4 regions of the Microbispora sp. CL1-1 genome follow, and region 2 is predicted to be linked to each of the others. Evidence: riboswitches for the same ligand, from Rfam matches in the RefSeq annotation. Region 2 holds a riboswitch; each other region holds the start of a gene.
The links. Region 2 has a riboswitch for cyclic di-AMP ahead of HCK04_RS17575 (GH25 family lysozyme). Riboswitches for the same ligand answer to the same signal wherever they lie in the genome.
Positions count from the first base shown of each region.

Region 1: linked by a shared signal. The riboswitch ahead of HCK04_RS33710 (C40 family peptidase) and the one ahead of HCK04_RS17575 (GH25 family lysozyme) in region 2 are both predicted to bind cyclic di-AMP.
Region 3: linked by a shared signal. The riboswitch ahead of HCK04_RS26755 (hypothetical protein) and the one ahead of HCK04_RS17575 (GH25 family lysozyme) in region 2 are both predicted to bind cyclic di-AMP.
Region 4: linked by a shared signal. The riboswitch ahead of HCK04_RS15385 (C40 family peptidase) and the one ahead of HCK04_RS17575 (GH25 family lysozyme) in region 2 are both predicted to bind cyclic di-AMP.

Region 1 covers NZ_JAATEK010000044.1:71-7,181, reverse strand. The annotation lists gene HCK04_RS33725 (NADP-dependent oxidoreductase) at 1-182, opposite strand, end outside; gene HCK04_RS33720 (helix-turn-helix domain-containing protein) at 283-693, shown strand; gene HCK04_RS33715 (LuxR C-terminal-related transcriptional regulator) at 765-1,013, shown strand; gene HCK04_RS33710 (C40 family peptidase) at 1,302-2,261, opposite strand; cyclic di-AMP (ydaO/yuaA leader) riboswitch at 2,412-2,565, opposite strand; gene HCK04_RS33705 (amino-acid N-acetyltransferase) at 2,950-3,501, shown strand; gene HCK04_RS33700 (RDD family protein) at 3,649-5,013, shown strand; gene HCK04_RS33695 (Lsr2 family protein) at 6,295-6,639, shown strand.
Region 2 covers NZ_JAATEK010000013.1:35,314-42,424, reverse strand. The annotation lists gene HCK04_RS17585 (hypothetical protein) at 1-433, shown strand, start outside; gene secD (protein translocase subunit SecD) at 476-2,722, shown strand; gene HCK04_RS17575 (GH25 family lysozyme) at 2,819-3,544, opposite strand; cyclic di-AMP (ydaO/yuaA leader) riboswitch at 3,557-3,702, opposite strand; gene HCK04_RS42465 (hypothetical protein) at 3,963-4,130, opposite strand; gene HCK04_RS43635 (undecaprenyl diphosphate synthase family protein) at 4,167-4,421, shown strand; gene HCK04_RS42455 (hypothetical protein) at 4,771-5,448, shown strand; gene HCK04_RS41190 (hypothetical protein) at 5,662-5,805, opposite strand; gene HCK04_RS17555 (hypothetical protein) at 5,944-6,090, opposite strand; gene HCK04_RS17550 (flavin reductase family protein) at 6,322-6,894, shown strand.
Region 3 covers NZ_JAATEK010000026.1:89,960-97,070, reverse strand. The annotation lists gene HCK04_RS26765 (DeoR/GlpR family DNA-binding transcription regulator) at 1-669, shown strand, start outside; gene galT (galactose-1-phosphate uridylyltransferase) at 848-1,906, shown strand; cyclic di-AMP (ydaO/yuaA leader) riboswitch at 1,977-2,115, shown strand; gene HCK04_RS26755 (hypothetical protein) at 2,150-3,061, shown strand; gene HCK04_RS26750 (hypothetical protein) at 3,127-3,558, opposite strand; gene HCK04_RS26745 (DinB family protein) at 3,846-4,358, shown strand; gene HCK04_RS26740 (M50 family metallopeptidase) at 4,382-5,686, opposite strand; gene HCK04_RS26735 (response regulator transcription factor) at 5,877-6,482, shown strand; gene HCK04_RS26730 (PP2C family protein-serine/threonine phosphatase) at 6,488-7,111, opposite strand, start outside.
Region 4 covers NZ_JAATEK010000010.1:166,642-173,752, forward strand. The annotation lists gene HCK04_RS15355 (ROK family protein) at 1-12, shown strand, start outside; gene HCK04_RS15360 (glycoside hydrolase family 68 protein) at 224-1,408, shown strand; gene HCK04_RS15365 (VOC family protein) at 1,398-1,796, opposite strand; gene HCK04_RS15370 (YafY family protein) at 1,890-2,861, shown strand; gene HCK04_RS15375 (alpha/beta hydrolase) at 3,029-3,673, opposite strand; gene HCK04_RS43605 (MarR family winged helix-turn-helix transcriptional regulator) at 3,769-4,098, shown strand; gene HCK04_RS15385 (C40 family peptidase) at 4,165-4,575, opposite strand; cyclic di-AMP (ydaO/yuaA leader) riboswitch at 4,809-4,967, opposite strand; gene HCK04_RS15390 (hypothetical protein) at 5,373-6,464, opposite strand; gene HCK04_RS15395 (hypothetical protein) at 6,539-7,111, opposite strand, start outside.

The DNA.
Region 1 (7,111 bases), on a different contig from region 2:
AGCGCGTACGTCTCCTGGTGCGGCATGAGCCCGTTGTCGGCGAGGACGCCCGCGGCCGTGGCCAGGTCGACGGGGTTGACGGCCGCCGCCTCGACCCTGATCCGCACCTGCCCCTGCCCCGGATCCGGCTCCCGCACGTCGACGATCCGTACGGCTCCATCCCGTGCCATCAGTGCTCTCATGAGCGTCTTTCTCCTTTCGCGATGGCACGGAGCGTAGGAAGATCTACTCTCTTTCGGTAAGAAGGCACCTGGAAGTGCGTAAGGGAGGAGAAGGGAAGACATGGCGACTCAGACGGCGGCCGAGCGGCGCGAGGAGGCGCGTCAGCGCTACAACGCCTACGTCGCGACCTGCCCGTCCAGGAAGCTGCTCGACACGCTCAGCGACAAGTGGGTGAGCCTGGCGCTCACCGCGCTCGCCGGCGGCCCGCGCCGCTACAGCGAGTTGGCGAGGACGATCGCCGGAGTCAGCCAGAAGATGCTCACGCAGACGTTGCGGACGATGGAACGCGACGGCCTGGTGTCACGCACGGTCACTCCGTCGGTGCCGGTGAGGGTCGACTATCGGCTCACGCCGCTGGGCGAGGACCTCATGCCGCTGCTCGAAGCGATCAAGCGCTGGGCCGAGATCCACATGGAGGATGTCGAAGCGGCCAGGCAGGCGTACGACCGCCGCTCCGGCCACCGACCTTGACGACCTTCAGGCGAGGCGTTTACCTTCCCTGAAGGGTGGGCCGACGACATCGTCGTGGGGGAGGGCGGACGATGGGTGTTCCCGAGGTCGTCTACCGAGGTGACAATCCTGCCTCGGACCTTGAGCGTGCCGGTCTCACCGAAGAGGATCTGCTTCTCCTCGCGGAGCTGGCCAAGGGAGTGACAGCAGACCGGGTGGGCCGCAGTCTCGACGTCAGCGGCCGAACCGTGCGGCGCCGGTTGCGGTGCATCTGCGACCGCATCGGTGTGGCGACGGCGATCGAGGCGGTCGCCTGGGCGGCACGCCGCCGCCTCATCTGAGTGTTTCATCTAAGCGCGTTATCCGACTGCGTTGTCCGGCCGCGTTCGCTGCGAAAGGGACCGGCGCCCCTCCAACGGAGGAGGGGCTCTCCGAAAAGGCCCCCGGAAAGGCTCCCCGGGAAGGCTCCCCGGAAAGGCCCCCGGGAAGGCTCCGTGGAAGAGCGCCCGCAGACAGAGGCCCTCGCAGACCGAGGCGCTCCGTAGACGAAGGGCTCCGTAGACCGAGGCCCCTGTGACAGAGGCTCCGTGGTCAGAGGCCCCGTGGTCAGAGGCCCCGTGGCCAGAGACTCAGTCGGCGACGCGCACCGCGCCCGCGAACGGCCGGCCGTCGATCTTCGCGATGTGGACGACGTCTCCTGTGCGCGGCGCGTGGATCATGTAGCCGTTGCCGATGTAGATGCCCACGTGGTGCAGGTCGGAGTAGAAGAACACCAGGTCGCCGGGGCGGAGCTGGTCACGCGGGATGTGCGTGCCGGCCGTCCACTGGTCGCCCGTGTAGTGCGGCAGGCTGATCCCGACGGACTGGTAGGCCGCCATGACCAGGCCGGAGCAGTCGAAGGAGCCGGGCCCATCGGCGCCCCACACGTACGGCTTGAGCTGCTGCGCGAGGGCCCAGCGCGCCGCCTGGGCGGCCTTGCCGTCACCGATGATGGGGAAGTCCGTCCTCGTGCGCGTCTCTCTGCCGATCGTCTGGGAGACCTGCCGGTAGAGGCTGCTCTCGGTCTTCTTGATCAGACTGGTGATCTTGTCGCGCCGGGCGTCGAGGCCGCTGAGGAGCTTCTTGACCTCGGCCTGCCGGGCGGAGGCGCTCTGCCTGGCCCGCGCGGCGGCGTCCATGGCCTTGGTGACCTCCGCGACCTCCTGGCTCTGCTGCAGCTCCAGCGCGTACGTCGTGGAGGCCTGGTCGAGGTAGCGCCGGGGGTCGATGTCGCTGTCGATGAGCGCGAGCGCGTTGCCGAGCCCGTTGGTCATGTAGGAGTGCTGCGCGAGGGCGCTCGCCTTCTGCCGGCGGACCTCCAGCTCGGCCTCGCTCTTGGCGAGGTTCTTCTTGGCGAGGTCGGCGGACCGCTCGGCCGCCTTCAGACGCACCCGCTCGCCGTTGTACTGCTCGGTGAGCGTCTCGATTTCGTCGTAGAGGTCCTCGACCTGCTTGGTGAGCTGCTTGAGGCTCGGCTTCGGGTCGGCGGTGGCGCTGACGACCGGGGCGCCGAACGTGATCGCGCTGATCGCGAGTCCGACGAACGCCAAACGGCGGAGGGGACCCGGACCGGCCGTGCCGGATCCGGATCGCCGGCCGCGGGCGTGCCTGCCCGCCGGCCTCTTGCCACGCATGCGCAACCGAGCTCCTCTCCCATGTGCGCCCCGCGGCGGGCCCGTCGTCGAGACGGGGCCGTACGGCGGGGCGCTGCTGAGCGCCTACCGGGTTAGCTGACGGGTTCGGGCCGGAGTAGCCCTACCTGGCGGATTCACCCCTTGTCGATCTGAGACCGAACCGATCCTGGATCCTGCAGTTGGGTCCCCGGCTCCCCTTCGCACTCGGTGCTTCGAAGATTCGGCGCCCGGTCGCCGCGAGCGCTCACGATGACCGGCATCGTCGCTGGACGATAGTGCACCGCGAGTTCTTGCTCAACCAGAACTCCGAAACCCGTCTAGGTTTGACAACCAAAGGATCACGGTCGGATCACGGGATCGGTTGTGAAACGTCCGTGTTCACAGGGGTTTGGAGCGATCCGAGAGTTTGGATGTGCTGCTCGGGCTGGTGAAAAAACTGGGACAAAAGTGGACAGTGGCCTTGGGGTGTGACCGTACGTCCGTCCGCGTCCGGGCGGCTACACACGGTCAGAACTCATGTGGGGTCTGGCGTTTGGGGATGACCGTTATCCGGGGGACGCTCCGCGCATGGGATCAGGCCGCGCTGCGGCTAGGCTGACCGGTCATGGAGCAGGTCGCCGCGCAGACGCCCAGTGAGTCGGGTGCCACGGCCGTGACGGTGCGCCGGGCCAGGACGCCGGACGTCCGGGCGATCCGGCGTCTCGTCGACGCGTACTCCGGCAACGGGCCCCGCCTGCTCAAGAAGAGCACGGTCACGCTGTATGAGGACGTCCAGGAGTTCTGGGTGGCCGAGACGGCCGGGCAGGTCGTCGGCTGCGGCGCGCTGCACGTGCTGTGGGAGGACCTCGCCGAGATCAGGACCGTCGCGGTGGACCCCGCGGCGCGCGGCGGGGGCATCGGCCACCGGATCGTCGCCGCGCTCATCGAGACCGCCAGGGACCTCGGCGTGCGGAGGGTCTTCTGCCTCACGTTCGCGGTGGACTTCTTCGCCAGGCACGGTTTCCGGCCCATCCAGGGCACCCCGGTCTCCCCTGAGGTCTACGCGGAGCTCCTGGCGTCGTACGACGAGGGTGTCGCCGAGTTTCTCGACCTGGAGCACGTGAAGCCGAACACGCTGGGGAACACCCGGATGTTGCTGCACCTCGACCGTCATTGATCACCATTGATGGGCATTGATCATCGATCTTGACGGTGGTTGTCGACTGTTGCAAAGGTGACTGTTGATACGCCTGTCGCTACTTTTGGCAATATCAGCGTGTGCTACAGACGTGCGGCGCATGCGTCTTCGAAACGAGGTGACACGGTGAGCACCGGACAGCCGCCGTACCCCCAGGACGAGTCGGACGGAACGCCACCGCCGTCATCGAACCCCGGGTACAACACGGACAGACAACCCCAGGAATACGACCCCGACGTCACGGTGGTCAGCTATCGCGGGCAGCACACGGGTCCGCAGCAGCCGCCCGCCTACGACCCCGCTCAGGGCGGCTACGGCCAGCAGCAGGGCTACGGCGCCCAGCAGCAGCCGTACGGCCAGCAGGGCTATGGTCAGCAGGCCCCGCAGGCCCAGCAGCAGTACGGCCAGCAGACCGGTCCCCAGGACTACGGCCAGCAGCAGGGCTATGGGCAGCAGCAGGGTTATGGCCAGACCGGGCCGCAGCAGGGTCACCCCCAGCAGGGCTATGGTCAGACCGGCCCGCAGCAGCCGTACGGCCAGCAGCAGGGCTACGGCGCTCAGCAGCAGCCCGGTTACGGCCAGCAGGGCTACGGCCAGCCGCAGGCCCAGCAGCCATATGGTCAGGACCAGTACGGCCAGCAGCAGGGCTATGGGCAGCAGCAGGGTTATGGCCAGACCGGGCCGCAGCAGGGTCACCCCCAGCAGGGCTATGGTCAGACCGGCCCGCAGCAGCCGTACGGCCAGCAGCAGGGCTACGGCGCTCAGCAGCAGCCCGGTTACGGCCAGCAGGGCTACGGCCAGCCGCAGGCCCAGCAGCCGTACGGCCAGGACCAGTACGGGCAGCAGCAGTTCGCCCAGCCGAGCCCCCAGGCGGGCTATGGGCAGCAGCCCGGTTATGGCCAGCAGCCGTACGGCCAGCCCGCCTATGGTCAGCCCGGCTACGGCCAGCCGTACGCGCCCGCCGGCCCGATCCCGCCCGGCGCCCCGGCTCCGCTCGCGGAGTGGTGGCAGCGTCTCGTCGCCCGCATCATCGATGGCGTGATCGTCGGTATTCCGCTCGGGATCATCACGGTCGTGGTCGCGGCCATCGTCGTCACCAACGCGAGCGTCGACATTAGGAGCGGGGTTTACAACCCCGGAAGCGGTTACTTCCTGGCGTCGCTGCTCACGGCGATCCTGGGCGGCCTCGTCATGGTCGTCTACGAATTCCTCATGCTGCGGGCACAGGGCCAGACGCTCGGCAAGAAACTCATGGGCATCAAGGTCGTCCGGGTCGGAGGCACTCTCGACGCGGGTGGGCTTCCGCAGGACGCGGCGCTCAAGCGGGCCGGCGTGCTCTACGCTTTCGAGTTCCTGCAGTGGATTCCCGTTATCACCTACATCGCCAACCTCGGCACTCTTCTGAACGTGCTGTGGCTGTTGTGGGACAAGCCGCTGCATCAGGCGCTCCATGACAAGGTCGCCAACACCGTAGTGGTCAAGGTCAAGTAAGACGACGGACGGGGTCGATGGAACGGACCATCGGCCCCGTTTTTCTATGGGTCGCTATGGCTCCGATCGCACCGCGCCCGCGTGGCTGTGACGGAAAATCCTTGCGGCCTCTACGGGGCATGTCATGCTTGGGTTACCGTCCCGAGAGGTGCCCAATGACCGCGAGACCGCCCCCGGCGCCAATCCTTAAGACTCGCCCCCGCCGTCTCCGGGGTCATATCCCCCACGGGCGGCTTAAGGAACCGTCAGGGGCGCTTATGGGGCCGTATGGAGCCGCACAGGCCCTTATGGCACTCCCCGATGCCCGCCCGCTCCGGCCGCCCGGAGGCGGCGTCCGCGGAATGCGGGGATCGTTTGGCCGTGGGAAACTCCGGCGCCACGACCGTCCGGGCCGTCCGCGTGATTGTGCCCCCCGCTCCTTTTTTCGATCTTCGGACCTCCCTCTTGTCGATCTTGACGGAACCGGTGGTCCACTCTTTTTACGAGGCTTCCGGGCTGTGACGATCTGCTTGCGCGTATATCACGCAAGGCGTGCACGCCGTACGAGAAGGGTGCCGGGCTCCTTGTGAAGATCCGGCCGCCGTGACGCGGCTCCTCGTTTCAGCCGAGCTCTTCAACGGCCGTACGTCCCCGGTCCGGCCCTTTTCCGCGGGGTGTGTTTGCCGCTTGACGCGTGTTCCCCCACGCCTGTCCGTACGGATCGTCAGGTTCCTCACCTGCGGCTACGGCATGTTGTGGGAGGCGTGACCCCGTCGCCGGCCGTGGCCGGGGAAGCGCGCAAGCGGCTGAAACGACCGGACGGCCCGGGATCGGTGACCGGCGGGGTCGGCATTCTGGGTACGATTTCGAGTGCATCCGGTAAGGCCGCTGGAGAGACGAGGATTACCTCGGCCCTCCAGGGGCACCCCGGAAGGCGCGCCTGGTCCCTCCCGGCGCTATGGTCGTATCAGGGCGCCCGGCCCGGGCAAGAGGCCGGCAGCCTTGCCACGTCCTCGGAATTTCCTCGGGTGCACCTAATGACACCCCCGGCACGAGCGAGGCAGAATGACAGAGGTATTGTCCGCCTTGATACCTTCCGCGGTCGTCGCCGGCGCGGTCGTCTACGGCATCGTAAAGTTGGTACGTTCCGACGCGGCGGGCCTCCGCACGGCACGGGAGCCACGCGAGAAGTCACCGGACTCAGAGGTTCCTGAGAATCCGCAATCATGAATTGTCAGCCAGGGGAAACCGGGTATATGTTTGGCTGACGAATCAAACTATGGGCTGCGAAAGGATTGCCGGATGGCCAAGCACACGCAGGTGATTCTCATCGACGATCTCGATGGCGGCGAGGCCAATGAGACGGTCACCTTCGCGATTGACGGCACGTCATATGAGATTGACCTGAGCGACGGCAACGCGAAGAGGCTTCGCGAGGCTCTGTCGCCTTTCGTCAGCAGCGCGAGGCGCGCCGACAGCGGGCAGGCCCGTGGGCGCCGTCGTGGTGCGGGCGGCGGGGGCCAGCGAGCGATGACGCGCGAGAAGAGCGCGGAGATCCGTGCCTGGGCGAAGGCCCACGGACACCCTGTGAGCGAGCGCGGTCGCATTGCCGCCTCGATCGTCCAGGCGTACGAGGAAGCGCACTAGACAGTGTCCGGCAGATGCCGCCCCGCGGGCGGCAGGGCTTGATTTGCCGGGCACGACCTCTGGGTCGCGTCGCTCGGAACGGCTGTCTACTGGGGTCGTCCAGACGGCACCTGGCTGCGTCGCCGCCCTACCCACGGAGATTCTTCACGGCCTTCGAATCTCCGCAAGGGCGCGGAGCCGGTGTCAATAGCTCCGCTATTGGCTCCTCCTCCACCTTGCGACGCATCCGCCTGGACGATCCTGGCGAGGGCAAGATCTGCGGGGACAGTCCCTAACTTGAACCTTGATCGCGCGGTTATGGCAAGTCGTCGGAGGATCTGACGATCGCATAACCGCGCGATTGTGTTTGTGCTCCCTTAAAACCTCGTTCGCTTGCGGCGTATCGGGAACATGTCACCCCCGGCAGGGGGTTGGATAGAGCATGAACGCCCTGCGCTTGGGGAACCCTTCTGCCAAGGAGCGGGTCGCTGGG
Region 2 (7,111 bases):
GCGACGTGGGCTGACCGCCGCGCTGCTGCTCCTGCTGCACGCGATCCTCCTGACCTCCGGCGGCACGCCGGCGTCAGCGTCGGCGCACGCGCCGGCGTGGGGGACGGCGTGGGGGACGGTTCATCGCCCCGCCGCCCGCCACGTCGTGGCGGCACCGGCGCGTGACGGGGCACGGCTCACGCACACACGGCTCATGGGCACGCGCGTCTGCGCCCCTGCCCACGCCACGCGGCCGGCTCAGGGTGATCCGGCCCGCGTCCGGACGGGCGGGGCCGGCTCCGGCGCCACCGGCGGGCCGGTCGTGCTGCCCAACCCCGCGGTGCCGCGCGGCGGCACCCGGGTCACCCGGGCCGGTCCGCGTCACGACGGCCCGCCCGCCCAGCGCACGCGTCGCGCCGCCGCGGCCCGCGCCCCTCCCTCCACGGCGTACTGAGACCGCTCTCACTCGTCCCACTCGTACGCCTGTGGAGGCTTCATGTCCCGTGCGCCCCTGTGGCGCGCGGTGGCGGCGCTCGCCGTCATCGCGATCTCACTGCTGCTCGCTCTCACCATTGCGCCGCGCCTCGGCCTCGACCTGCGCGGCGGCACCCAGCTCGTCTTCGAGACGAGAGACTCTCCCACGGTCAAGGCGGACGCCGACGCCGCCGACCGTGCCCTCGACGTGCTCCGGCGCCGGGCGGACGCCCTCGGAGTCGTCGATCCCACCCTGGTCCGCTCCGGCGAGAAGCGGATCATCGTCGAACTGCCCGGCGTGCTCGACCCGCGCGAGGCCGCCGCGGTCATCGGCAAGACCGCCCAGCTCAACTTCCATCCGGTGCTGAGCGCCGCCGAGGAGGGTGACACGGACGCGATCGCGGACGAGAGCGGCCGGAAGCTGAAGCTCGGGCCGGTCGCGCTCAGCGGGGCCGGTGTCGCCGACGCCGCCGCGCGCAGCGACCCCCAGGCGGGGCCGGGCTGGTTCGTCACGATCGATTTCAAGGAACCCGGTCCCTGGCGGAAGCTGACCGGCGAGGCGGCCTGCGCGCCGCTCGGCGACCACAAGCGCCGCGTCGCCATCGTCCTCGACAACGAGATCATCTCCTCGCCGCAGGTGGACGAGTCGATCGCCTGCGGGGTGGGGATCGGCGGCGGCACCACGCAGATCACCGGGTCGTTCACCCCGCAGGAGGCGCAGAACCTCGCGGTGCTGATCAAGGGCGGCTCGCTTCCGGTGCCGCTTGAGCTGGTCGAGCAGCGTACGGTCGGCCCGACCCTCGGCGCCGACGCCATCGCGGCGAGCGCCAAGGCCGGCGTCGCCGGGGTGATCCTGACCGCGGTGTTCATCGGCATGGTCTACCGGCTGGTGGGCGTGCTGGCCGCGGTCGCGCTCGCCTGCTACGGCCTGATCTCGTACGCCGGGCTCGTGGCCATGGGGGCCACGCTCACGCTGCCCGGCCTGGCCGGGTTCGTCCTGGCGATCGGCATGGCGGTGGACGCCAACGTGCTGGTCTTCGAACGGGCCAGAGAGGAGTTCGGCGACGCGCCCCGGCGGGGCCTCAAGGCGGCACTCGACCGGGGCTTCAAGAACGCCTGGAGCGCGATCGCCGACTCCGGCATCACCACCCTGCTCGCCGCCGGGCTGCTGTTCTGGCTGGCCTCGGGGCCGGTGAAGGGCTTCGGCGTGACGCTGGCCATCGGCGTGCTGGCCTCGTTGGTCTCGGCCATGCTGATCACCCGGGTGCTCACCGCCGCGCTGATCGGCAGGATCGGCCCGCGGGCGTCCGGCATCGGCTCGATCGGCCGGGTCAGGACGTGGCTGACGCGGCGCGACCCGGACCTGATGCGGCGCGGGCGGCTGTGGCTCGCCGTCGCGGCCGGGCTGCTCGTGGTCGCGGGCGCGGGCCTGGTCACCCGCGGCCTCAACTACGGCGTCGAGTTCACCGGCGGCCGGATCGTGGAGTTCGGCACGAGCAGGCCCGTGGACGTCGCGGCGGCCAGGCAGGCGGTGGCGGACGCCGGGTTCCCCTCGGCCGTCGTGCAGCGGTCGGACGACGCGCTCTCGGTGCGCACCGGGCAGATCAGCGCCGACGACGTGGTCCGCATGGAGGAGGCGCTCGACCGGCGCGTGGGCGAGGTCGCCAAGCAGCGCGACGAGCTGATCGGGCCGAGCCTGGGCGAGGAGCTGCGCCGCAACGCGATCATCGCGCTCGCTGTCGCGCTCGCCGCACAGCTCGTCTATCTGGCGCTCCGGTTCCGGTGGACGTTCGGCACGGCGGCCGTGGCGGCGCTGTTCGTGGACGCGGCCGTCGTCGTCGGCGCGTTCGCCTGGATGGGCAGGCCGATCGACGGGGTGTTCCTGGCGGCGATGCTCACGATCATCGGTTATTCGGTCAACGACAAGGTCGTGCTGTTCGACCGGGTGCGCGAGCTGTGGCCGGTGCGCCGCCGCGAGCCGTTCGGCCGGGTGGTGAACGCCGCGATCCTGCAGACCGCGCCGCGCACGGTCAACACCGGGCTCGGGGCGCTGTTCATCCTGGCGGCGCTGGCGGTGTTCGGCGGCGACTCGCTGCGCGACTTCGCCGTCGCCCTCCTGATCGGCATCGTCGCCGGCACGCTGTCGTCGTCGTTCGTGGCCGGGCCGGTGGCGATCGCGCTGGAGCGGCGCTCCGGCCAGGCGCCGCCGGCTCCCGCCGCGCCCCGGGTCAGGCCCGTACGCCGCGACGACTCCGGCGCGGTGGTCTGAGGCCGGTACGGCTCCCGGCGCGTCCCCCGGGGCGGGCGATCCGCCCCGGGGGACGCCGGGCTGTCGGCGGCGCTGCCAGCGGCGTTATCGGCGGCGTTATCGGCGGCCGAGCGCGCGCAGCTGGGCGGGCGTCAGCGAGGAGACGTTCTGGTCGATGGGCTCATCGGTGTACTGGTGGATGGCCCAGGTCTTCCAGTCGGCGGGCGGCGTGATGTCGCCGGGGGCCTTGCTGTAGTGGGCCACCCACAGCGGGTACTGGCCGAGGCCGCGGCCGTACTTGTTGGCGAAGTTCCACCCGCTGTAGAACATCGGCCTGGTGCCGGTCTTGGCCGTCACATACTCCAGCCAGGTCTTGGCCCACTTGTTGACCTGCTCGACGGACTCGCCGTCCGCGGTCTCCAGGTCGAGGACCAGGATGTCGCCGGGCTTGCTCGGCTGCGAGTTCACCACGCTGAGGAAGTGGTCGGCCTCGGCGATGGGGTCGTTGGAGGGGTGGCCGTAGTGGTAGGCGCCGCGGACGATGCCCTTCTTGGCCAGCTCCCGCCAGTGCCGGGGGAAGGACGAGTCGACCCAGTCGGTCCCCTCGGTGGCCTTGATGAAGCCGAACTGCGCGCGGCTGTTCATCCAGTCGTGGTCGGCCTCGTAGCCGGAGACGTCCTGACCGTACGTGTGCGGGTTCGCGTACGCCGGGGCGGCGGGCAGAGCCACGGCCGCGGTGATGCCGGCCGTGGCGGCCGAGACCGCGAGGGTCGCCGCCGCGAGGGCGGAGCGCAGGCGCCGGCGCGAGTGCCGGCCCCCGAGGGAGAGCCGATGGGTGGACATGACGAGGTTGACTCCTTGCTTCCATGCCGCCTACCGGGTTAGCTGACGGGTTCGGGCAGGAAGTGCCCTACGGGCGCATCTGGGGGCCTGCGCTCCGATTCACCCCAAAGAGAGTGGGTCCCCGGCTCCACATGACGCGGATTCGGCGGCCGCGCGGTCATGGGACCACGCGGACCGGGCAACGACACGGCAAGGGATGGGTCGCCGGAGGCGGGTCGTTACCCCATACCGTGTGCCCTAAAGGTACACAATCCACCAGAATGGTGTAAACAGGACAAAACACGCCTTTACCTGGCACAACGCGGCAGCACCTGGTCCGGACCCGCTCGAAGTAAAAGCCGTGGCTAACAACGGTAAGTAGTCGATCTCTCACCGACTGTGCAAGTCTCGTCGCCGTGAGGGTGAGAAGCGTCCCCCGTCATGTGGCGTGCGTCATGGACGGGAACGGCAGGTGGGCCGCGCAGCGGTCCCTGCCCCACACCGAGGGGCATCGGGCGGCCGAGGCCGCTGTCCACGGCGGCCGCCGCGACATCGTCGAGGCCGCCAGGTCGCTGATCCGCGACGGCGTGCCGCCCGAGCAGGTCACCGAGGAGAGTTTCGCCCTTCGTCTGCCCCACCCGACATGCCGGAGGTCGACCTCGTCATCCGCACCTCCGGCGAACAGCGCATCTCCAACCTCATGCTCTGGCAGGTGGCGTACGCCGAATGGGTCTTCCCCCGGGTGCTGTGGCCCGACTTCCGTGCCGGGCACTTCTGGGAGTGCCTGGAGATCTACCGGCGGCGCCACCGCCGGTTCGGCGCCACACCGGCACCGATCTCGGCACCGATCTCGGCACCGGTCTCGGCACCGACACCGACAGGAAAGGGACGTCGATGAGTGACGCAGCACCGGGATCCATGCTCCACGAGCTGACCCGGCAGACGCGCTGGGGGCTGGTGGCGACCCGGGCCATCGTCCTGGAGGCCGCGCACCCGCAGATCGGCGCGGCGCTGATCACCAACTCGACCTTCGTCGCGCCCCCGTGGCGCCGGCTGCGCAACACCGTGCTCAGCGCGCAGCGCATAGTGGACCCCGACATCCGGGTGCGGCAGCGGGAGGCGGCCCGGCTCAACCGCCTCCACGCGCGCATCACCGGCACCGACGCCGAGGGCCGCCCGTTCAACGCCGCGGACTCCGAGGCGCGCGCCTGGGTGGTGGCGACGCTGTTCGAGTCCACGGTCACGATGTGCCGGTTGAGCGGCGAGTCCCTCGACGGTCCGGTCCTGGAAAGGCTGTACGCCGAGTTCCAGTCGTTCCTCACCCTCATGGACCCCTACGTGGGCAGGCTCCCAAGGCGGGGGCGCTCCTGCGCCTCCTCACACCCGGCCCGGAGGCGGCCGGCACCGCCACCACCTCCGCGGCCGCCACCGGGGGCTCCGCCGTACGATCCGCCGCGCGGTTCTTCTCCGAGGTCCTCGACCAGACCGGCGACGGCCACCTCGACTGGCCCGACCTCGCCGCGATGGCCAGGGAGATCGCCACCCGCCTCGACCTGGAGACTCAGGACGAGGACCGCCTGTTCGCGGCCTTCGCCGACTGGTGGCGGGAGCTGCAGCAGGAGCTGGACACCGACGGCGACGGACGCATCACCGGCCACGAGTACGCCGCGGCCTCCGCCGCCCTGGCCGGCCCGGCGCTCATCAGGATCGCCGAGGTACTGTTCGACGTCACCGACACCGATGACGACCAGACCATCGATGCTGAGGAGTACCGGTCTCTCTTCCGTACGGCGTTCGACCACGACTCGGGCGACGACGATGATGACGGGCGGCTGACCCGGGGTGAATTCGTCCGCCGGTTCCTCGGCTTCATGGCGGGCCGCCGGCACTCCGGCGGCTACGACCAGATGTTCGCCCAGGCCTGACGCGCTGTCGCCGCGGCCGAAGTCCAGGTCCCTGCCCGTGCGTGCGAAGGCGTAGAAGCGCTCGACGGTCTCGGCCAGCGCGCCCGCCGGGACACCGATCCGGCCCGCCAGCTCGGCGAAGGTGTCCGCCCGGAAAGCGATGCCCTGGCCGTAGAACTCCTGCGGCACCGGCATGCCCGGCATGATCTGCGCGAACGGATAACGCGCCCGTGCCTAGGCGTCCATCACGAACCAGGCCGGGACGTGCCCGCCCGCGCCCTGGTCGTGCACGAAGTTCACGTACGGCACGGACTCGTCGGTGAACCTCCTGCCGTCCGCCGAGACGATGATCGACGGCGGGATGCACCGCTCGGACACCAGCGCGATCGTCTCCCCGGCCGGGTGCGTACGGCCCGCTGTCGTACGCGGCCAGCGCGGCGGCCATGCCTCCGCCCCCGCTGCCGACGATGACGATGACGATGACGATGACGAGGTCGAACTCCTCATCCCACGCGGTCACCGCTCCTCCTTCCGCGTGTTGCCCCGCGACCAGTAGGGCGGGGTGTCCGGCTTCGCAGCGGGGAGCGTCTCCCGCTCGGAGTGCAGCACGCCGTGCTCGGTCGCGAGTTCCCGTAGGGTCGACTCATAGGTCAGCTCCGTCATCGTCCATGCCGAATCACCGGAGTGCCGGACTCGTGACGCTAACTGGACAGACACACCGAATAGGGCGATCATCCCGATGAGCGAGATCGGGACAGGCAGGCTCGGTGACCTGCCCGGACCACGCTCCCGCCGGTACGTGCCTTCGGTTGACCGGGATCCCCTTGCGGGCCGCACATGAGGGGGTTTGTAAGTTCGTCACCTGAGGCATCGACACGCACGCGAGGTGAGTCCATGACCGCTGTACCCGCCGACCCCGAGTTCACCGAGCCGGCACCGCCCACACCCGCCGAGTTCCGGCGCGCGCTGGGCATGTTCGCGAGCGGTGTGACCGTGGTGACGGGCCTTGACGACGGCGAGCCCGCCGGTTTCGCCTGCCAGTCGTTCGCGTCGGTGTCCCTCGAACCGCCTCTGATCCTTTTCTGCGCCGACCACAGGGGCCGCGCCTGGCCGCGTATCAGGAGGTCGGGCCGCTTCTGCGTGAACGTCCTCGGGGAGGACCAGGTCGATCTCTGCGGCCGGTTCGGGTCCAGTACGGGCGCGAAGTTCGCGGGCCTCGACTGGGACCTGTCGCGATGGGGCACCCCGTCCTTGCGGGGAGTGCTGCTGCGCGTCCACGGCGAGATCCGCGACGTGCACGTCGCCGGCGACCACGACGTGGTCATCGGCCACGTCAACGAGCTCGAACCCGTCGTCACCGAGCAGCGCCCCATGCTGTTCTTCCGCGGCCGGTTCGGCCTCGACCAGGACGACCCGGCCGCCGCCCTCGGCCCCAACCTGTGGGGCTGGGGCGACCATTGGGGCTGATGATCCCCTCTTCTCTACGGCCCATACAGCGAGCCGCACCCCCTCTTCAACAACCCGCGCCCGCCTCGCCGGACGAACGCCCCCAAGCCGCATGACACAAGTCCGTGGCGCGCGCGGTGCCGGCCGAGCGCCCCTCACCCGTATGACACGAGTTCCTGGCGCGCGGTGCAGGCCGAGCGCCCCTCACCCGTATGACGCAGGTCATGGCGAGCGGTGC
Region 3 (7,111 bases), on a different contig from region 2:
CGCGGCCTGATCGTCAAGGTGCACGGCGGGGCGACCGCCACCGGCACGGGCTCGACGGAGGAGCCGGGCTTCGCGGCCAAGTCGGTGCGGCAGCAGGCCGAGAAGGAGGCCATCGCCCGCAGGGCCGCCCTGCTCGTGCGGCCGGGCAGCTCCGTAGCGCTCTCGGCCGGCACCACGACCTGGACACTGGCCCACCATCTGGTGGACGTGCCCGAGCTGACCGTGATCACCAACTCGGTGCAGGTGGCCGACGTCTTCCACCGCGCGGGACGGCCCGACCAGACCGTGGTGCTGGTGGGAGGCGTGCGCACGCCCTCCGACGCGCTGGTCGGCCCGGTGGCCGTGGCGGCCGTCCGCTCCCTGAACGTCGACACGCTCATGCTGGGCGTGCACGGCATGAGCGTCCGGGCCGGTTACACCACGCCCAACCTGCTGGAGGCGGAGACCGACCGCGCCCTCATCGCGGCCGCCCAGCAGCTCGTGGTCCTGGCCGACCACACCAAGTGGGGGACGATCGGCTTCAGCACGATCGCCGCCCTCGACGAGGCCGGCGTGGTCGTGAGCGACGTCGGCCTGCCGGAGGAGGCACGCGACGCGCTGTCGGAGCACGCCGGCGAGCTCCTCCTCGTCGATCCGTCCGGGGAGACCGAGCTGGAGACCGCGCTGTGACGCCGGCCCGCCGCACGTCCTCCGACGCCTGTAGTAAACCCGGTGCATCCCCCGGCCTCCGCGCGCCCGCCGTGTCCCCCTTTCGCAAACCCGCACCGACCCCCTTGTAAGCCCGCTCCGACCCGGGACACCGCACTGTGAAAGCCGGAGATCGCACCGTGAAGCTGGAGACCGCTCTGTGAAGCGCACCATCACCCATCTCGCCGACGGCCGTGAGCTGATCTACTTCGACCGGCGCGACGACGCCGACCACAGCGCCATCGACACCAGGGACCTGCCGCCGCGCCCGCTCGCCTCCGAGCTGCGCTACGACCCCCTGATGGACGAGTGGGTGGCCGTCGCCCGGCATCGCCAGACACGCACACACCTGCCGTCGGCGGAGGAGTGCCCGCTCTGCCCGGGTCATCCCGGCTCGGAGATCCCCTCGCCGTACGAGGTGGCGGTGTTCGAGAACCGCTTCCCGTCGTTCAGCTTCAACACGGGCTCGTACGAGCAGGTGGGCGGGCTGAGCGAGGTGCGTCCGGGGATCGGGCGCTGCGAGGTCGTCTGCTTCACCTCCGACCACAACGCGTCGTTCAGCTCGCTGAGCGACGAGCAGGCCGAGCTGGTCGTCGAGGCGTGGGCCGACCGTACGGCCGAGCTGTCCTCGCTGCCCGGCGTGGAGCAGGTCTTCTGCTTCGAGAACCGCGGCGCCGAGATCGGCATCACGCTGCCGCACCCGCACGGGCAGATCTACGCCTATCCGTACGTCACGCCGCGCACCCGGCAGATGCTGAACGCCGCCGCCCGTCATCAGGGCGGCAACCTGTTCGCGGATGTCCTGGCCGCCGAGCGGAAGGGCCCCCGGGTGGTGGCCGCCAACGAGCACTGGACGGCCTTCGTGCCCGCCGCCGCGCGCTACCCGTTCGAGGTGCACGTCTACCCGCACCGCCAGGTGCCCGACATCCCGGCGCTGTCGCCGGAGGAGCGAGCCGCGTTCGCGCCGCTCTACATCGAGGTGCTGCGCCGCCTGGACGGGCTGTTCGGCGCCGTCATGCCGTACGTCGCGGCCTGGCACCAGGCTCCTGTCACCTACCGGCGCGACCTCGCCTACCTTCACCTGCAGCTTTTCACGATCCGGCGGGCGCCCAACAAGCTCAAGTATCTGGCCGGATCGGAGTCGGCCATGGGCGCGTTCGTCAACGACGTGCTGCCCGAGGAGGCCGCCCGGATGCTTCGCGAGGCGATAACGGCCTGATCTCCGATTGATTGCGGCTTTGGTGGCAGCGACGGTTTCTTTACCACTAGTATCCCTGACACCGGCCGTCACAACCGGTACGCCTAATCCCGGGCGCCCCGCCCGGGAACCGGGGACCCAATCACGCACCTGGGGTCAAGGCAGTCGCCTGCCCGGGCTCCTCCAGCCCGAACCCGTCAGCTAACCCGGTCGGCAGATGGAGAGGAGTGGGCTCTGCCCCGCGCATTCCCCCTGGCTGTCGGCGTGCTCGCCTCCGCCGTCCTCGTGTTCGGTACGGCGGCGCCGGGCGTCGCCGAGCCCAAACCGACGGAGAAACAGCTCAAGAAGGAGCTGTCGGACCTGCGGCAGAAGGTCAACCGGCTGATCGCCGACTACAACGCCAAGCGTGTCGCCCTCGCCAAGGCCCGTGAGGAGGAGAAGGCGGCTCGCGACCGGCTGGCCAGGGCCCAGGCCGACTACCAGGCCGCCAGCGACGCCGTACGGCAGATGGCCGGGCTGCGCTACCAGACCGAAAGCGCGATGGCGCTGCCCGACATGAACACCGCCGCGCTCAACTACCAGCTCAAAGAGGAACAGGCCGCCCGGCTCGCGCACTTCGACCGGGTCCGCGACGCCCGGCAGCAGGCCGCGGACGCCGCCAAGACGCTGACCGCGCAACTGAAGGCGCAGGCCGAGGCGGTCGCCGTACAGCGCAAGGACGCCGAGGACCTCATCGACGAGATCAAGGACAAGCTCGACGCGCTGATCCCGATCGCGCCGGGAAAGCTCCCGGGTGGGTCGTGGGCACCGGAGCTGCCCAGCGGTGCCGACAACATCACGCCCCGGATGAGGTTCATGCGCACCGAGGTCGAAAACCACTTCAGCCTGCGGTTCCCGGTGGGCTGCTACCGGGCGGAGAACAGCGGCGAGCATCCTCTCGGGCGCGCCTGCGACTTCATGATGAGCTCGGGCGGCGCCATGCCCTCCCCCGAGATGAAGGCGCTCGGCGACAGCCTGGCCGACTGGGCCATCAAGAACGGCCCCAAGCTCGGCGTCATGTACGTGATCTGGCAGCAGCGCATCTACAACCTCGGCCGTCCCGGCTGGCGGCTCATGTCCGACCGCGGCGGAATCACCGCAAACCACTACGACCACGTACACATCTCGATGTACTGACCTGCCAGGGCACTCGCGGGGTGGGCCGGCCACCTCGGCGAGCGAGGCGGCCGGCCCGCTCCGGGTCAGGCCGGGATCTGCTTCTCGTGCCAGGTGTAGTAGAGGTAGGTGCTGCCGGGCCCGGTCAGCGTGCCGTAGACCTGCCAGAAGGTGTTGGTGCCGGGCGAGAAGCGGAAGATCTTGTCCCCGGGCCTGTCGTCCACGATGACCTGCTGTGACCCCGTGGGCCCGATCCGGACCTCGATCGTGAACGTCTCGTTGTCGGGGATGTCGAGGCAGACCTCGTGCGTGTACGCCGTCGGACCGGCGATGTTGTAGAGGCGATTGTCCACCGCCGGCGACTCGACGTTGGTGGGGACGTATTTGTTGACGACGTAGGTGTACCCGCCCGTGGAGCAGTCCACTGCGGAGGTGTCCGCGAGCGCGGGGCCGGCGCCGGTGAGCGTGACGCCGAGAACGCCGGCGGCGACGGTGAGAACGGAGATGGTGCGCTTCATGCCTCTCCTCATCCGTACGGTGTGACGCTTCAACCAAGTAGTTGAAGGCTGAACTGATTTTGATCACATTCGCCACAATTACACAAGTCTGATCAATTACCTGTCCGAATCCGAGTCAAGACGGCCGGGTTCGGCCTCCCGTCGGGTGCAGGCCCGGCGTGCGGCCCGGCCTTCGGCTACGTCATGAACCGCGCTCAGGAGGGGGGTGCCGGGACGGGCAGAACCGCCGGGTGCCTCCGCCCGCTAATCGGGGTGACTACGCGCCGGGTCCGGGGGAGGATGCCGGGATGACCGACACACGTATCGATCCCCCCGTCGTCGCGGGAGAGCGCGAGATGCTGCGCGCCTGGCTGGACTGGCACCGTGACACCCTCGCCGTGAAGTGCCGGGGCCTCACCGAGGAGCAGTTGCGGCTGCGCTCGGTGCCGCCCTCCAGCATGTCGCTGCTCGGCCTCGTACGGCACATGGCCGACGTCGAGCGGGCCTGGTTCCGGAGGCGGCTGAACGGCGAGGATCTTGGCGGCATCTACTTCAGTGCCGACGACCCGGACGGCGAGTTCGACAATGTGGACACCGCGTCGGCCGAGGAGGCCTTCGCGACCTGGCAGGCGGAGATCGAGCAGGCGCGGGCGGCCGAGGAGGCCTGCGCCGACCTGGACGCCATGACGAAGGCGTCCACTCGTGACGGCGTCCACTACTCGCTGCGGTGGATCATGTGCCACATGATCGAGGAGTACGCCCGCCACAACGGCCACGCCGATCTGCTGCGCGAGCGCGTCGACGGCGTGACGGGCGAGTAGCCCCCGACGGCGAGTGGCCTCCCTCAGCCGGACAGGCGGACCGGGTTGACGAGGTCGGCGTAGATGAGCAGGCCGCCCATGACGACCAGCAGGGCCGCCATGACGTACGTCAGCGGGAGCGCCTTGGCCACGTCCACATAACCGGGGACGGGCCTGCGGCGCACCCGCGCGAACGCCCGCTTGACGCCCTCCCAGAGCCCGCCGGCGATATGGCCGCCGTCCAGCGGCAGCAGCGGGATCAGGTTGAACATGCCCACGGCGAGGTTCAGCCCGGCGAGCAGGTTGATGAAGATTTCGATCTTGTTCTCGACCGAGAGGTCGGAGGCGGCGATCTCACCGCCGATGCGGCCCGCCCCGACGATGCCGATCGGCCCGTTCGGGTCGCGCTTCTCCCCCGAGAACGCGGCGTTCCACACGCCGACCATCTTCTTGGGGATGTTGACCATAGCGACGGCGGTGCGCTCGGTCAGCTCCCACATCTGCCCGACGACATAACCGGGGCCCTTCTTCACCACGACGGTGGTCGGGCTCACTCCCAGGAAGCCGACGTTCTTCTCGATCTTGTCCGGGTCGGTGAGCGAGGGCATGTCCTGCGCGATCAGGTCGACCTGGAGGTCGGTCCGCTGCCCGCCCCGCTCGATGCCGAGCGTGGTCACCCCCGCGCCGTGCTCCCGGATCAGGCGCTGCGCGGCCTCCCAGTCGGTGACCGGCGTGCCGCCGATGGCGACGATGTGGTCTCCGGGCCGCAGACCGGCCTTGGCGGCGGGCGTCAGCGGGTCGCTGTCGCGGCAGTCCCGGTGGTCCGCCTCGGCCGCCGGGATGGCGCACTTGGACACCGAGGCCACGACGGGGGTCAGCTCACGGACGCCGAAGCCCATCATCACGACCGCGAACAGCACGAACGCGAGCACGAAGTTCATCGCCGGGCCGCCGGTCATGATGATGACCTTCTGCCACCAGGGCTTGCGGTAGAAGACCCGGCCCTCGTCGCCCGGCCGGATCTCCTCGGACGCGACCGCCCGCGCGTTCTCGATCAGGCCCTGCCAGGGACCGGTGGAGACGCTGCGCAGCTTGCCGGGCTCGTCGGACGCACGCGGCGGCAGCATGCCGATCATGCGGATGTAGCCGCCGAGCGGCACCCACTTCACGCCGTATTCGGTCTCGCCCCGCTTGCGCGACCACATGGTGGGCCCGAAGCCGACCATGTACTGGGTCACGCGTACGCCGAAGAGCTTGGCGGGCACGAGGTGCCCGATCTCGTGAAGGGCGATCGAGACCAGCAGACCGACGAAGAGGATCACGAATCCGGCCGCGAAGAGCCAGCTCATCAGCGCGTACCCCCGAATCGGAGAAGGTGCTCTGGCAGACGAAGCACCCTTCGAGCGTAGCCCACCCGCACGAGGGCGAAGACTTTTCCGGCGCCGGTTCGGCTTGCCCGTGTGTGACCGGTTGGGGACACTTCGTTGACAGTACGCAGTTGGGCGATCACCCTGTGAAAGACGTCAAGAGGGGAGCATCTTGATCCGGATCCTGGTGGCCGAACACCTTCCGTTGGTGCGGCGCGGCCTGGTCGCGTCCCTCGATGGGGAGGACGACCTGCGGGTGGTCGCGGACGTCGGGTCGGGCGAGGACATCGTGCCCGCGGCACTCGACGTACGGCCGGACGCCGCCGTGGTCGACGCCGACCTCCCCGGGGTGGACGGGCTCACGGCCGCCGCGCGGCTGGGAGAGAAGGCCCCGCGCTGCCGCGTGATGCTGCTGTCGGCGCAGCCCAGCCCGGGGCACATCAAGCGGGCCTTCGCGGCGGGCGTCCTCGGCTACCTGGGCATCGAGGTGGCCCCCGAGCATCTGGCCGACGGCATCCGCCGGATGGTCGCCGGACGCCGGGTCGTCGACTCCGAGCTCGCCGTCGCCGCGCTGGAGGCCGCCGACTGCCCGCTGACGCCGAGGGAGCACGAGGTGCTGCGGCTCGCGGCGGGCGGCGGGCGCTCGAAGGACATCGCGGCCGAGCTGGGCCTGTCCGTCGGCACCGTGCGCAACCACCTGTCGCGCATCCTCGTCAAGACCGGAGCGCGCAACCGCGTCGACGCCATACGGATCGCCACCGACTCCGGCTGGCTGTAGGCGGCTCAGGGGCGCCAGATCAGGACGAGCGCGCAGTCGTCGTTGTGGCCGGAGGACATCGCCTGCACGAGCTGCCGGGCCTTGTCGCGGAATCCCGACGGCAGCAGCCGCTCGGCCTCGCCGAGCAACCGGTCGAGCCCGGCGTCGATGTCCCTGCCCGGCTGCTCGATCAGCCCGTCGGTGAACAGCATGAGCGCGTCGCCCTTGCGCAGCACGCCGCTGTCGGTCTCGCAGGCGAGATCGGGCACCACGCCGAGCACGACGCCCTTCGCCGTGGAGACCCGCCACGTGCCCGACCCGGAGTCGAACCGGACCACGGGCGGGTGCCCCGCCGAGGTGATCGTGTACTCCCCCGTGGACAGGTCGAGCTCCAGGTGCACGGCCGTGACGAACCCCTCGTCGCCGAGCTGGCGGTGCAGGTAGGAGTTGCACGCCGCGAGGAAGTCGTCCACCGAGCCGAGCAGGCCGCCGAAGGTGCCCGACAGCATGAGCGCGCGGGTTCCCGCGTCCACGCCCTTGCCGGAAACATCGACGACCGCCAGCTGAACCCGGTCGCCCTCCCGCATCGAGACGACGAAGTCGCCGCCGAACGACGATCCCCCGGCCTGCTTCAGCACCACCTTGCCGCC
Region 4 (7,111 bases), on a different contig from region 2:
GCGTCGTGGTGACGCTTTCTGAGACGTGCGGGGAGACGCCCCGCGCGATGGATTCGGAGGTTCTTCTGATGGCTCCACGGGGGCGGCGAGACGGCACGCCCGGACCGGAGGCCCGGTCCTGCGCGCACGAGGTGCTCGCCGGGGGACGGCGACGTGACCGGGGACGGCGACGTGACCGGGGACGGCGACGTGACCGGGGACGGCGACGTGACGGGGGAATCGCGTGAACGGCGTCGCGGAACCGGTGCGGGGCGAGCCCGCACGCTGGACGCGGCGGCACCTCGCCGCGCCGGTCGGCGGCCCGGCGACGACGGCGCCGGTCATTGGCCTTCCCGCGCCGCCGCGCGTGCTGCCCCACGACGACGTCTGGGATCTGTGGCCGATCCAGGAGGAGGACGGCTCGACGACCGTGGTCGGGGGCCGCGAGTTGTGGATCGCGCTCGCCGCGCCCGCCCTCGGCCACCCCGAGGAGCGTCACGACCACGCCCGTCTCCGGCTGCTCGGCAGGGACGCCGGCGGCTGGACCGACCTCGGCCACGTCTTCGCCGACGGCGCCTCGCCGGGCAGCCGCGAATGGTCGGGATCGACGGTCCGCAGACCGGACGGCACGGTGTCGGTGTTCTACACGGCCGCCGGCCGCCGAGGTGAGGCCCGCCCGACGTTCACCCAGACCGTCGTGGAGGCCCGCGCCCGGCTGGTGACCGACGGCGGCCGGATCCTGCTCGACCCGGCCGCCGAGCACCGGGAGGTCCTCCGTTCGGACGGCGTGACCTACCTGCCGGCCGACGACATCGAGGGCGGACCCGGGCGCATCAAGGCGTTCCGCGATCCCGGCTGGTTCCGCGACCCCGCCGACGGACGCGAATATCTGCTCGTCGCCGCGTCCGTCGCGGCGTCACCCGGCGCGGGCCACGCCTTCATGGGCGCGGTGGCCCTCGCCGCGGCGACGCCGGGCGGCTGGTCGCTGCGGCCGCCCCTCCTCGTGGCCGACGGAGTCAACCACGAGATCGAACGGCCCCACATCGTGGTGCACGGGTCGTCGTACTACCTCTTCTTCTGCACGCAGCGGCAGTCGTTCCACCCGAGGGGAAGCGCCCCCACCGGGCTCTACGGCTTCGTCGCGCCCACCCTCGCCGGGCCGTACACGCCGCTGAACGGCTCGGGGCTCGTGCTGGCCAATCCGGCGGAAGAGCCCGACCAGGCGTACGCCTGGCTGGTCCTGCCCGACCTGAAGGTCGTGAGCTTTCTCAACTACCGCTCCATCGGAGGGCCGGATCCGTGGACGGCCGGGCCCGGCGCGGCGCGGGCCGCCTTCGGCGGGACGATCGCGCCGGTGCTCGAACTCACCCTGCGCGAGGACGCCACCTCCGTGGTCGTTCCCGCGTCGGCGGGAGCCGTCAGCGGGTGAACCTCGCGATTGCCTCCGGGGTGACGGGGGTGAAGAAGTTGACCAGGTTGCCGTCGGGGTCGCGGAGCAGGAGCGACCGGTTGCCCCACGGCATCGTGGTGGGCTCCTGGACGAACTCCTCGACGTGGCCGGTCAGGCTCCGGTGCACGCCGTCCACGTCGTCGACGAGGAACTCGACGATCACGCTGTGGTCGGCGGACGGCCGGGCGGCGCCGGGTGCGAAGAGCGGGACGGTGCGGGTGCTGCCGATCGCGAGGGTCGCGGAGGCGGTCTTGATCTCGGCGAATTCCGCGCTCGCCCAGCGTGCCCGCACGCCCGTGGCCCGCTCGTAGAAGCCCGCGAGGCGCGCGACGTCGTCGGTGATGATGCGGATCGACACGAAGTCCATGGTGATCTCCCTGGTTCCCGGGTTGTTCGTCCCGGGAACACTAGGGCGGATACCGGACAGAAACCGCCCAGTATTGTCACTAGATTGTGTGACGTGGCCCGACCGACTCATCGCGTTCTCACGCTGCTGGAGCTCCTGCAGTCGGGCGGCACGCGGACGATGGCCGAGCTCGCCGACCGGCTCGGGGTCGACGAGCGCACCGTGCGGCGATATGTGGACCACCTGATCGACCTCGATGTGCCCGTCGAGTCGGTGCGCGGCCGATACGGCGGCTATCGCCTCGCCCCCGGATATCGCATGCCCCCGCTCATGCTGAGCGACGACGAGGCGCTCGCCGTGCTGCTCGGCCTGGTCGCCGGTCGCCGCGCGGGGCTGACGACGGCGGCGGGCACGGCGAGCGAGACGGCGGCGGCCAAGATCCGGCGCGTTCTGCCCGAGCGGCTCGCCCGCAGGCTCGACACCGTGCTCGAATCCCTCGCCTTCACGGCCCCGCCCGGCGAGTCCGCCGTTCCCGAGACCGCCGTGTTGCTCTGCGTCGCCGACGCGGTGCGCCATCACCGGCCGATCTCGATCAGGTATACCGCCGCCGATGGTCGGCGCAGCGAGCGCACGCTGCATCCGTACGGGCTCGTCGCCCATTCGGGCCGGTGGTACGTCACGGGCGCGGATCCGGAGATCGGCGAGGACCGGACCTTCCGGCTGGATCGCATCGCGGACGCGAGGACGCTGCCCGGCTCGTTCGAGCCGCCCGCCGGGTTCGATCCGGCGCAGCACGTCCTGGCCGGATTCGCGACGGCTCGATATCGGTACGACGTGGTGCTGCGGATCCAGGGGACGGTCGAGCAGATCCGCGCCCGGCTTCCCGCCGCCGTCGCGACCCTGGCGGATCCCGGGGACGAGGGCTGGCTCCGCGTCGAGGTGCGCGCGGAGCGGCTCGACTGGCTGCCTCCGGTGCTCGCCTCACTCGACCGGCCGTTCGTCATCGAGCGGCCGGACGAGCTGCGCGACCGTGTCGCGGCGCTCGCGGACCGGCTCGCGGCTTCCGCCCGCAGGACCGCAGAGTGACTGCGGGCGGGTGACTGCGGGCGGGTGACTGCGGGCGGGTGACTGCGGGCGGGTGACTGCGGGCTAAGCGCTGGTCGCCGGCGAACCGGCCGCGTGCAGATGGCGGTCGATCGCGGCGAAGGTGGCCGCCGGCTGTTCGATGTGCGGCAGGTGACCGGCCTCCGGGATCACCTCCAGCCGGCCGTTGGCGAAGGCGCCGGCGTAGGCGGCTCCGTAGGCGGGGGTGACGATCCGGTCGCTCTCCCCCACACCAGGAGCGCGGGCACGTCGACGTGCCGCAACCGGCGGAGCAGTTTGGGATCGTGCATGTAGGGGTCGCCCGCCAGCGTGCGCATGGTGGCCATGTCGGCCGCCCGGGCTGCGAGCTGGTCGGCGGGGACGCCGGCCGGGTCGACGTAGAAGCGCTGCGAGTCGTGCCAGGCGTATTCGGCCACGCCGCGCGCGTCCAGGGCGAAGAAGTCGCGGATCGGCTCGCCGGGGACGTCCACGCCCACGGCGTCGACCAGCACCAGCCCGGTGATGATCCCCGCCGTGTCGCGTACGGCCATCTCGGCGGCGGTCCAGCCGCCGAGGGAGGAGCCGGCGACGAGAACGTCGCGCAACCCCAGGCGATGCAGGCAGTGCAGGTAGGCGAGGGCGAGGTCGTCGATGCCGGTGAGCCACGGGGGACGGTCGGTGCCGTCCCAGCCGGGATGCACGGGCGTCAGGGTGTGTGCCGTCCGGGAGAGGTGCCCGGCGAGCCCGGCGACCGTGGCGGGGCCGCCGCCGCCGTGCAGGATCAGGGCCGGTCTGCCGGTGCCGGCCTCCGACATGGTGAGGGACAGGTCGCGATCTGCAACAACTCGGGCGGGCGGTCAAACAGGTCCAATATCGGCAGCACCGGGCCCTGGAGAGCGGGCTGTCGGCGATCGGCGCGACGCTCGCCCAGTGGGACGCCCTCCGGGCGATCAGCCGTACCCCCGGGGCGTCGGCCCGGGAGCTGGCCGCGGCGACGTTCCAGACCGAGCAGGCCTTCGGCACCCTCGCCGGGCGGCTCGTGGCCCAGGGATGGATCGAACGCAGGCCCGGGCACGGCAGGCGCATCGAGCACCATCTCACCCCTTCCGGCGAGCGGGTCCTGGAAGCCGGGCACAAGGTCGCCGACGAGGTGCTCGCCAGGTGCTACACCGCCCTGCCGGACGCGGACCGCGCGACCCTGCTGGCCCTGCTCCGGCGCCTCGTCGTGGAGGACGCGTAGCCTCCGGCCACGCCCTCGGCGGAGATGCGCTGCGCGGCGGCGCGTCTCCACCGAGGGCGTCCCGGGTCAGACGCCGGGGCGTACGGCGGTGAGGAAGCTGCCCCTCCAATAGGCGTTGAGCCTGTCGACACTGACCACCGCGCCGCTGTGGGGGGCGCTGATCACCTTCCTGTGCCCGAGATACATGCCCACGTGGCCGCCGCCACTGGTGAAGATGAGGTCGCCGGGCTTGAGGTGCGACAGCGAGACCCTCTTCTTGGCGTGCCTGAGCATCGCCCACGTCGTACGCGGGAGCTTGACGCCGGCCTTGCGCCAGGCGAACTGGACCAGCCCGGAGCAGTCGAACGCTCCTGGGCCCGTGGCGCCCCACACGTACGGGTCGCCGAGCTGCTTCTTCGCCACCTTGATGGCGCGCTCGGCCTTCTCCTGCTGGAGAGCCGCCTTGGTGAGCTTCCTCGTGGCGGAGTTCTCGGCCACGGGCGCGGGATGCAGGGGGGTGGTCGTTGTGGGGGGCACGGGCGGGATGACCGCCGAGGTGAGGGCGGGGGCGGGGGCGGGGGCCGGGGGTGGGGATGTCACCGTCGCGGACGCGGCGGCTGCGGGGAGTGCGCTCAATGCTCCGGCCGACGCGGTGAGCGCCGCGCTACCGATCGTGACGCAGGCGATGCGGAGCAGAGTGGTGGAGTTGGTGGACAGGAGGATCTCTCCCTTTGGTCTTCCGCTTGCGCCTACCGGGTTAGCTGACGGATTCGGGCAGGGAAGATCGCCCTACGGCGCCGGCGCGCCGATTCACCCCAGACCTTCGTCGAAGGTCGATTGGTTCCCCGGCTCCGAGCCTCCTAGCTGCTCGGATTCGGCATCACCGGCGCCCAGGGGGGCGGAGAGGCGGGGCGACGGCGACTGTGGATGGTCGAACCCGGCGGGGCCGGGTTCGTAACGACGAGGTCACGTGGATCCCGCCGATGGGCAAGGAAACTACCAAGAGCCCCATATATCCGCAAAGAGCATCAAAAGGATAAGAAGCGCATAAAAGGGATCAAATGCGCGAAGTTGCAGGTCAGAGTGCATCTGCGGAAGAGATGTGGCGCTGGTCACGCTCGTCCCATGGTGGGCCTGACCTGCGGAGGAAGGCGAGTAAGCCCTGTCGGCGGCGTACATCCTGACCCTGGCGGCCTTCGGCCCCTCGGCTGCCCGCCTGTGGTCCGGGGGGCGTTGATCGTCGCTTGCGCCGCCCGGCTGCCGCCCTGCACGAGCGGGCGTGACCTGCCGGATGGCTAGTTCGTACGCCAGAAGGCGCCGTTGGCGGAGGGGTCGTCGGGGTCGCCCTGCGGCGCGGTGAACCCGGCGCCCCACAGCGTCGTCGTCCCGGGCCTGCGCGCGATCGAGAACAGGGCGGCGTCGGTGCCGGCCTTCCGGGGGATCGGGGTGCTCCGCCACGTCGAACCCGTGACATGCCACAGGGTGGAGTTCCAGTCGCTCTGCACGATCCACACGCCGCCCGCGCCGTCGGGCTCCACCTCCGTGTACGGCTGGGCGTTGACGGCGCCGACCGAGGCGGTCCACGAGCGGCCGTTCCAGTGCATGACCAGGGGGCGGTCGTAGATCTTGTCGTCGCCCTGGTCGTCGGCGCCCTCCCAGCTCACGCCGCCGACGGCCCACACGTTGCGGGGGCCGAGGACGGCGATGTCGGTGAGCACCGCGGCGGCGTCGCGAGCGGGCAGTTTGATCGCGGGGGTGGGCACCAGCGCCCAGGACTTCCCGTTCCACCGCATGATCGCGGGACGGGTGCCCTTGGCCCCCGCCGCCCAGACGTCACCGGCCTTGTACGCGTCGACGGCGGCGGCGTGGGCCGGCAGCGGGACGCTCCGCCACGACGACCCGTTCCAGTGCCTGGCCGAGGCCGAGGAGTCGGCGACCGCCCAGACGTCCTTCGCGCCCGTGCCGTCGGCGTCCGTCGTGGAGAAGCCGCTGCCGAGCGAGAAGGTGGTCCATGTCCGGCCGTTCCACCGGCTCGCCTTCCCCGGGCCGAAGACCCACACGTTCTTGTCCGAGCCGGCGGTCACGGCCGTCAGCTCGTACGACGGGCTGCCGGGGAGCACCTTCCACGATCGGCCGTCGAACCGCTCGACCAGGCCCCGCCGCGTGCCGTTCACGACCCGGTGGCCGGCCGCCCACACCGACCCGTTGCCGAGGACCGTCACGTCGTCGAGCACGTCGTCCCCGGGCAGGGTGTTCACCTTGGCCAGCCGCCACGTGGGCGCGGTCTCCCCGGCCTGGCCGCCCTGGTGGGCCGCTCCCGAGGCCGCCGCGGCCGGCAGGAACGCCAGCCCGATCGCCGATATGCCCGAGACGAGTACGGTGCGCACGATGCTTCCCCTTCCGCTCACCAGTACGACGTTTGACCGAGGGGAGTCGTTCACACGTCGCGGAAGGGCCGGAGTCACTTCTTCTCCGTCCACGGCTCGTACGCGTCGTCACCGGGGAGCACCCAGATCTTCGCGTCGGGCCTGACCAGGCTCCGCACCCGCGTCACCACGCCGGTCGTCTTCGAGACCCGGTAGACCGTCACTCCGGTTTCGGTCTTCGACCGGACGACCAGGTGTCCCGCCTTGTCGAAGTCGAGGTCGTCGATCCGCCGCCCGCGCGGGAGCCGTACGGTCACGGTGCGGCTCGCCTTGCCGGTGCGCAGGTCGACCAGGCGCAGCGTGCGCGACTTCGGCCACGAGCCGACCGGCTCCGCCGCCGTGACGTGGTCGTTCGCCAGGGCCGTCGCCCACAGCCGCGTCTTCGACCGCAGGCGGGTGCGCAGCCCCCGGTCGAACACCGTCATCCGGCCGTCTTCCCCTTGCATCAGCAGCCGCGCGCCGTCCGGGCTGAATCCCGCGAAGTTCCAGGTGTCCGTCTTTCCGGGCAGCGGCAGGCTCCTGCCCTTCCGCAGGTCCAGCAGGGCTCCCAGGCCCGGTGCCGAGGTCTTGGTGACCACGAAACCGCCGTCGTACGACACCGACGGCCA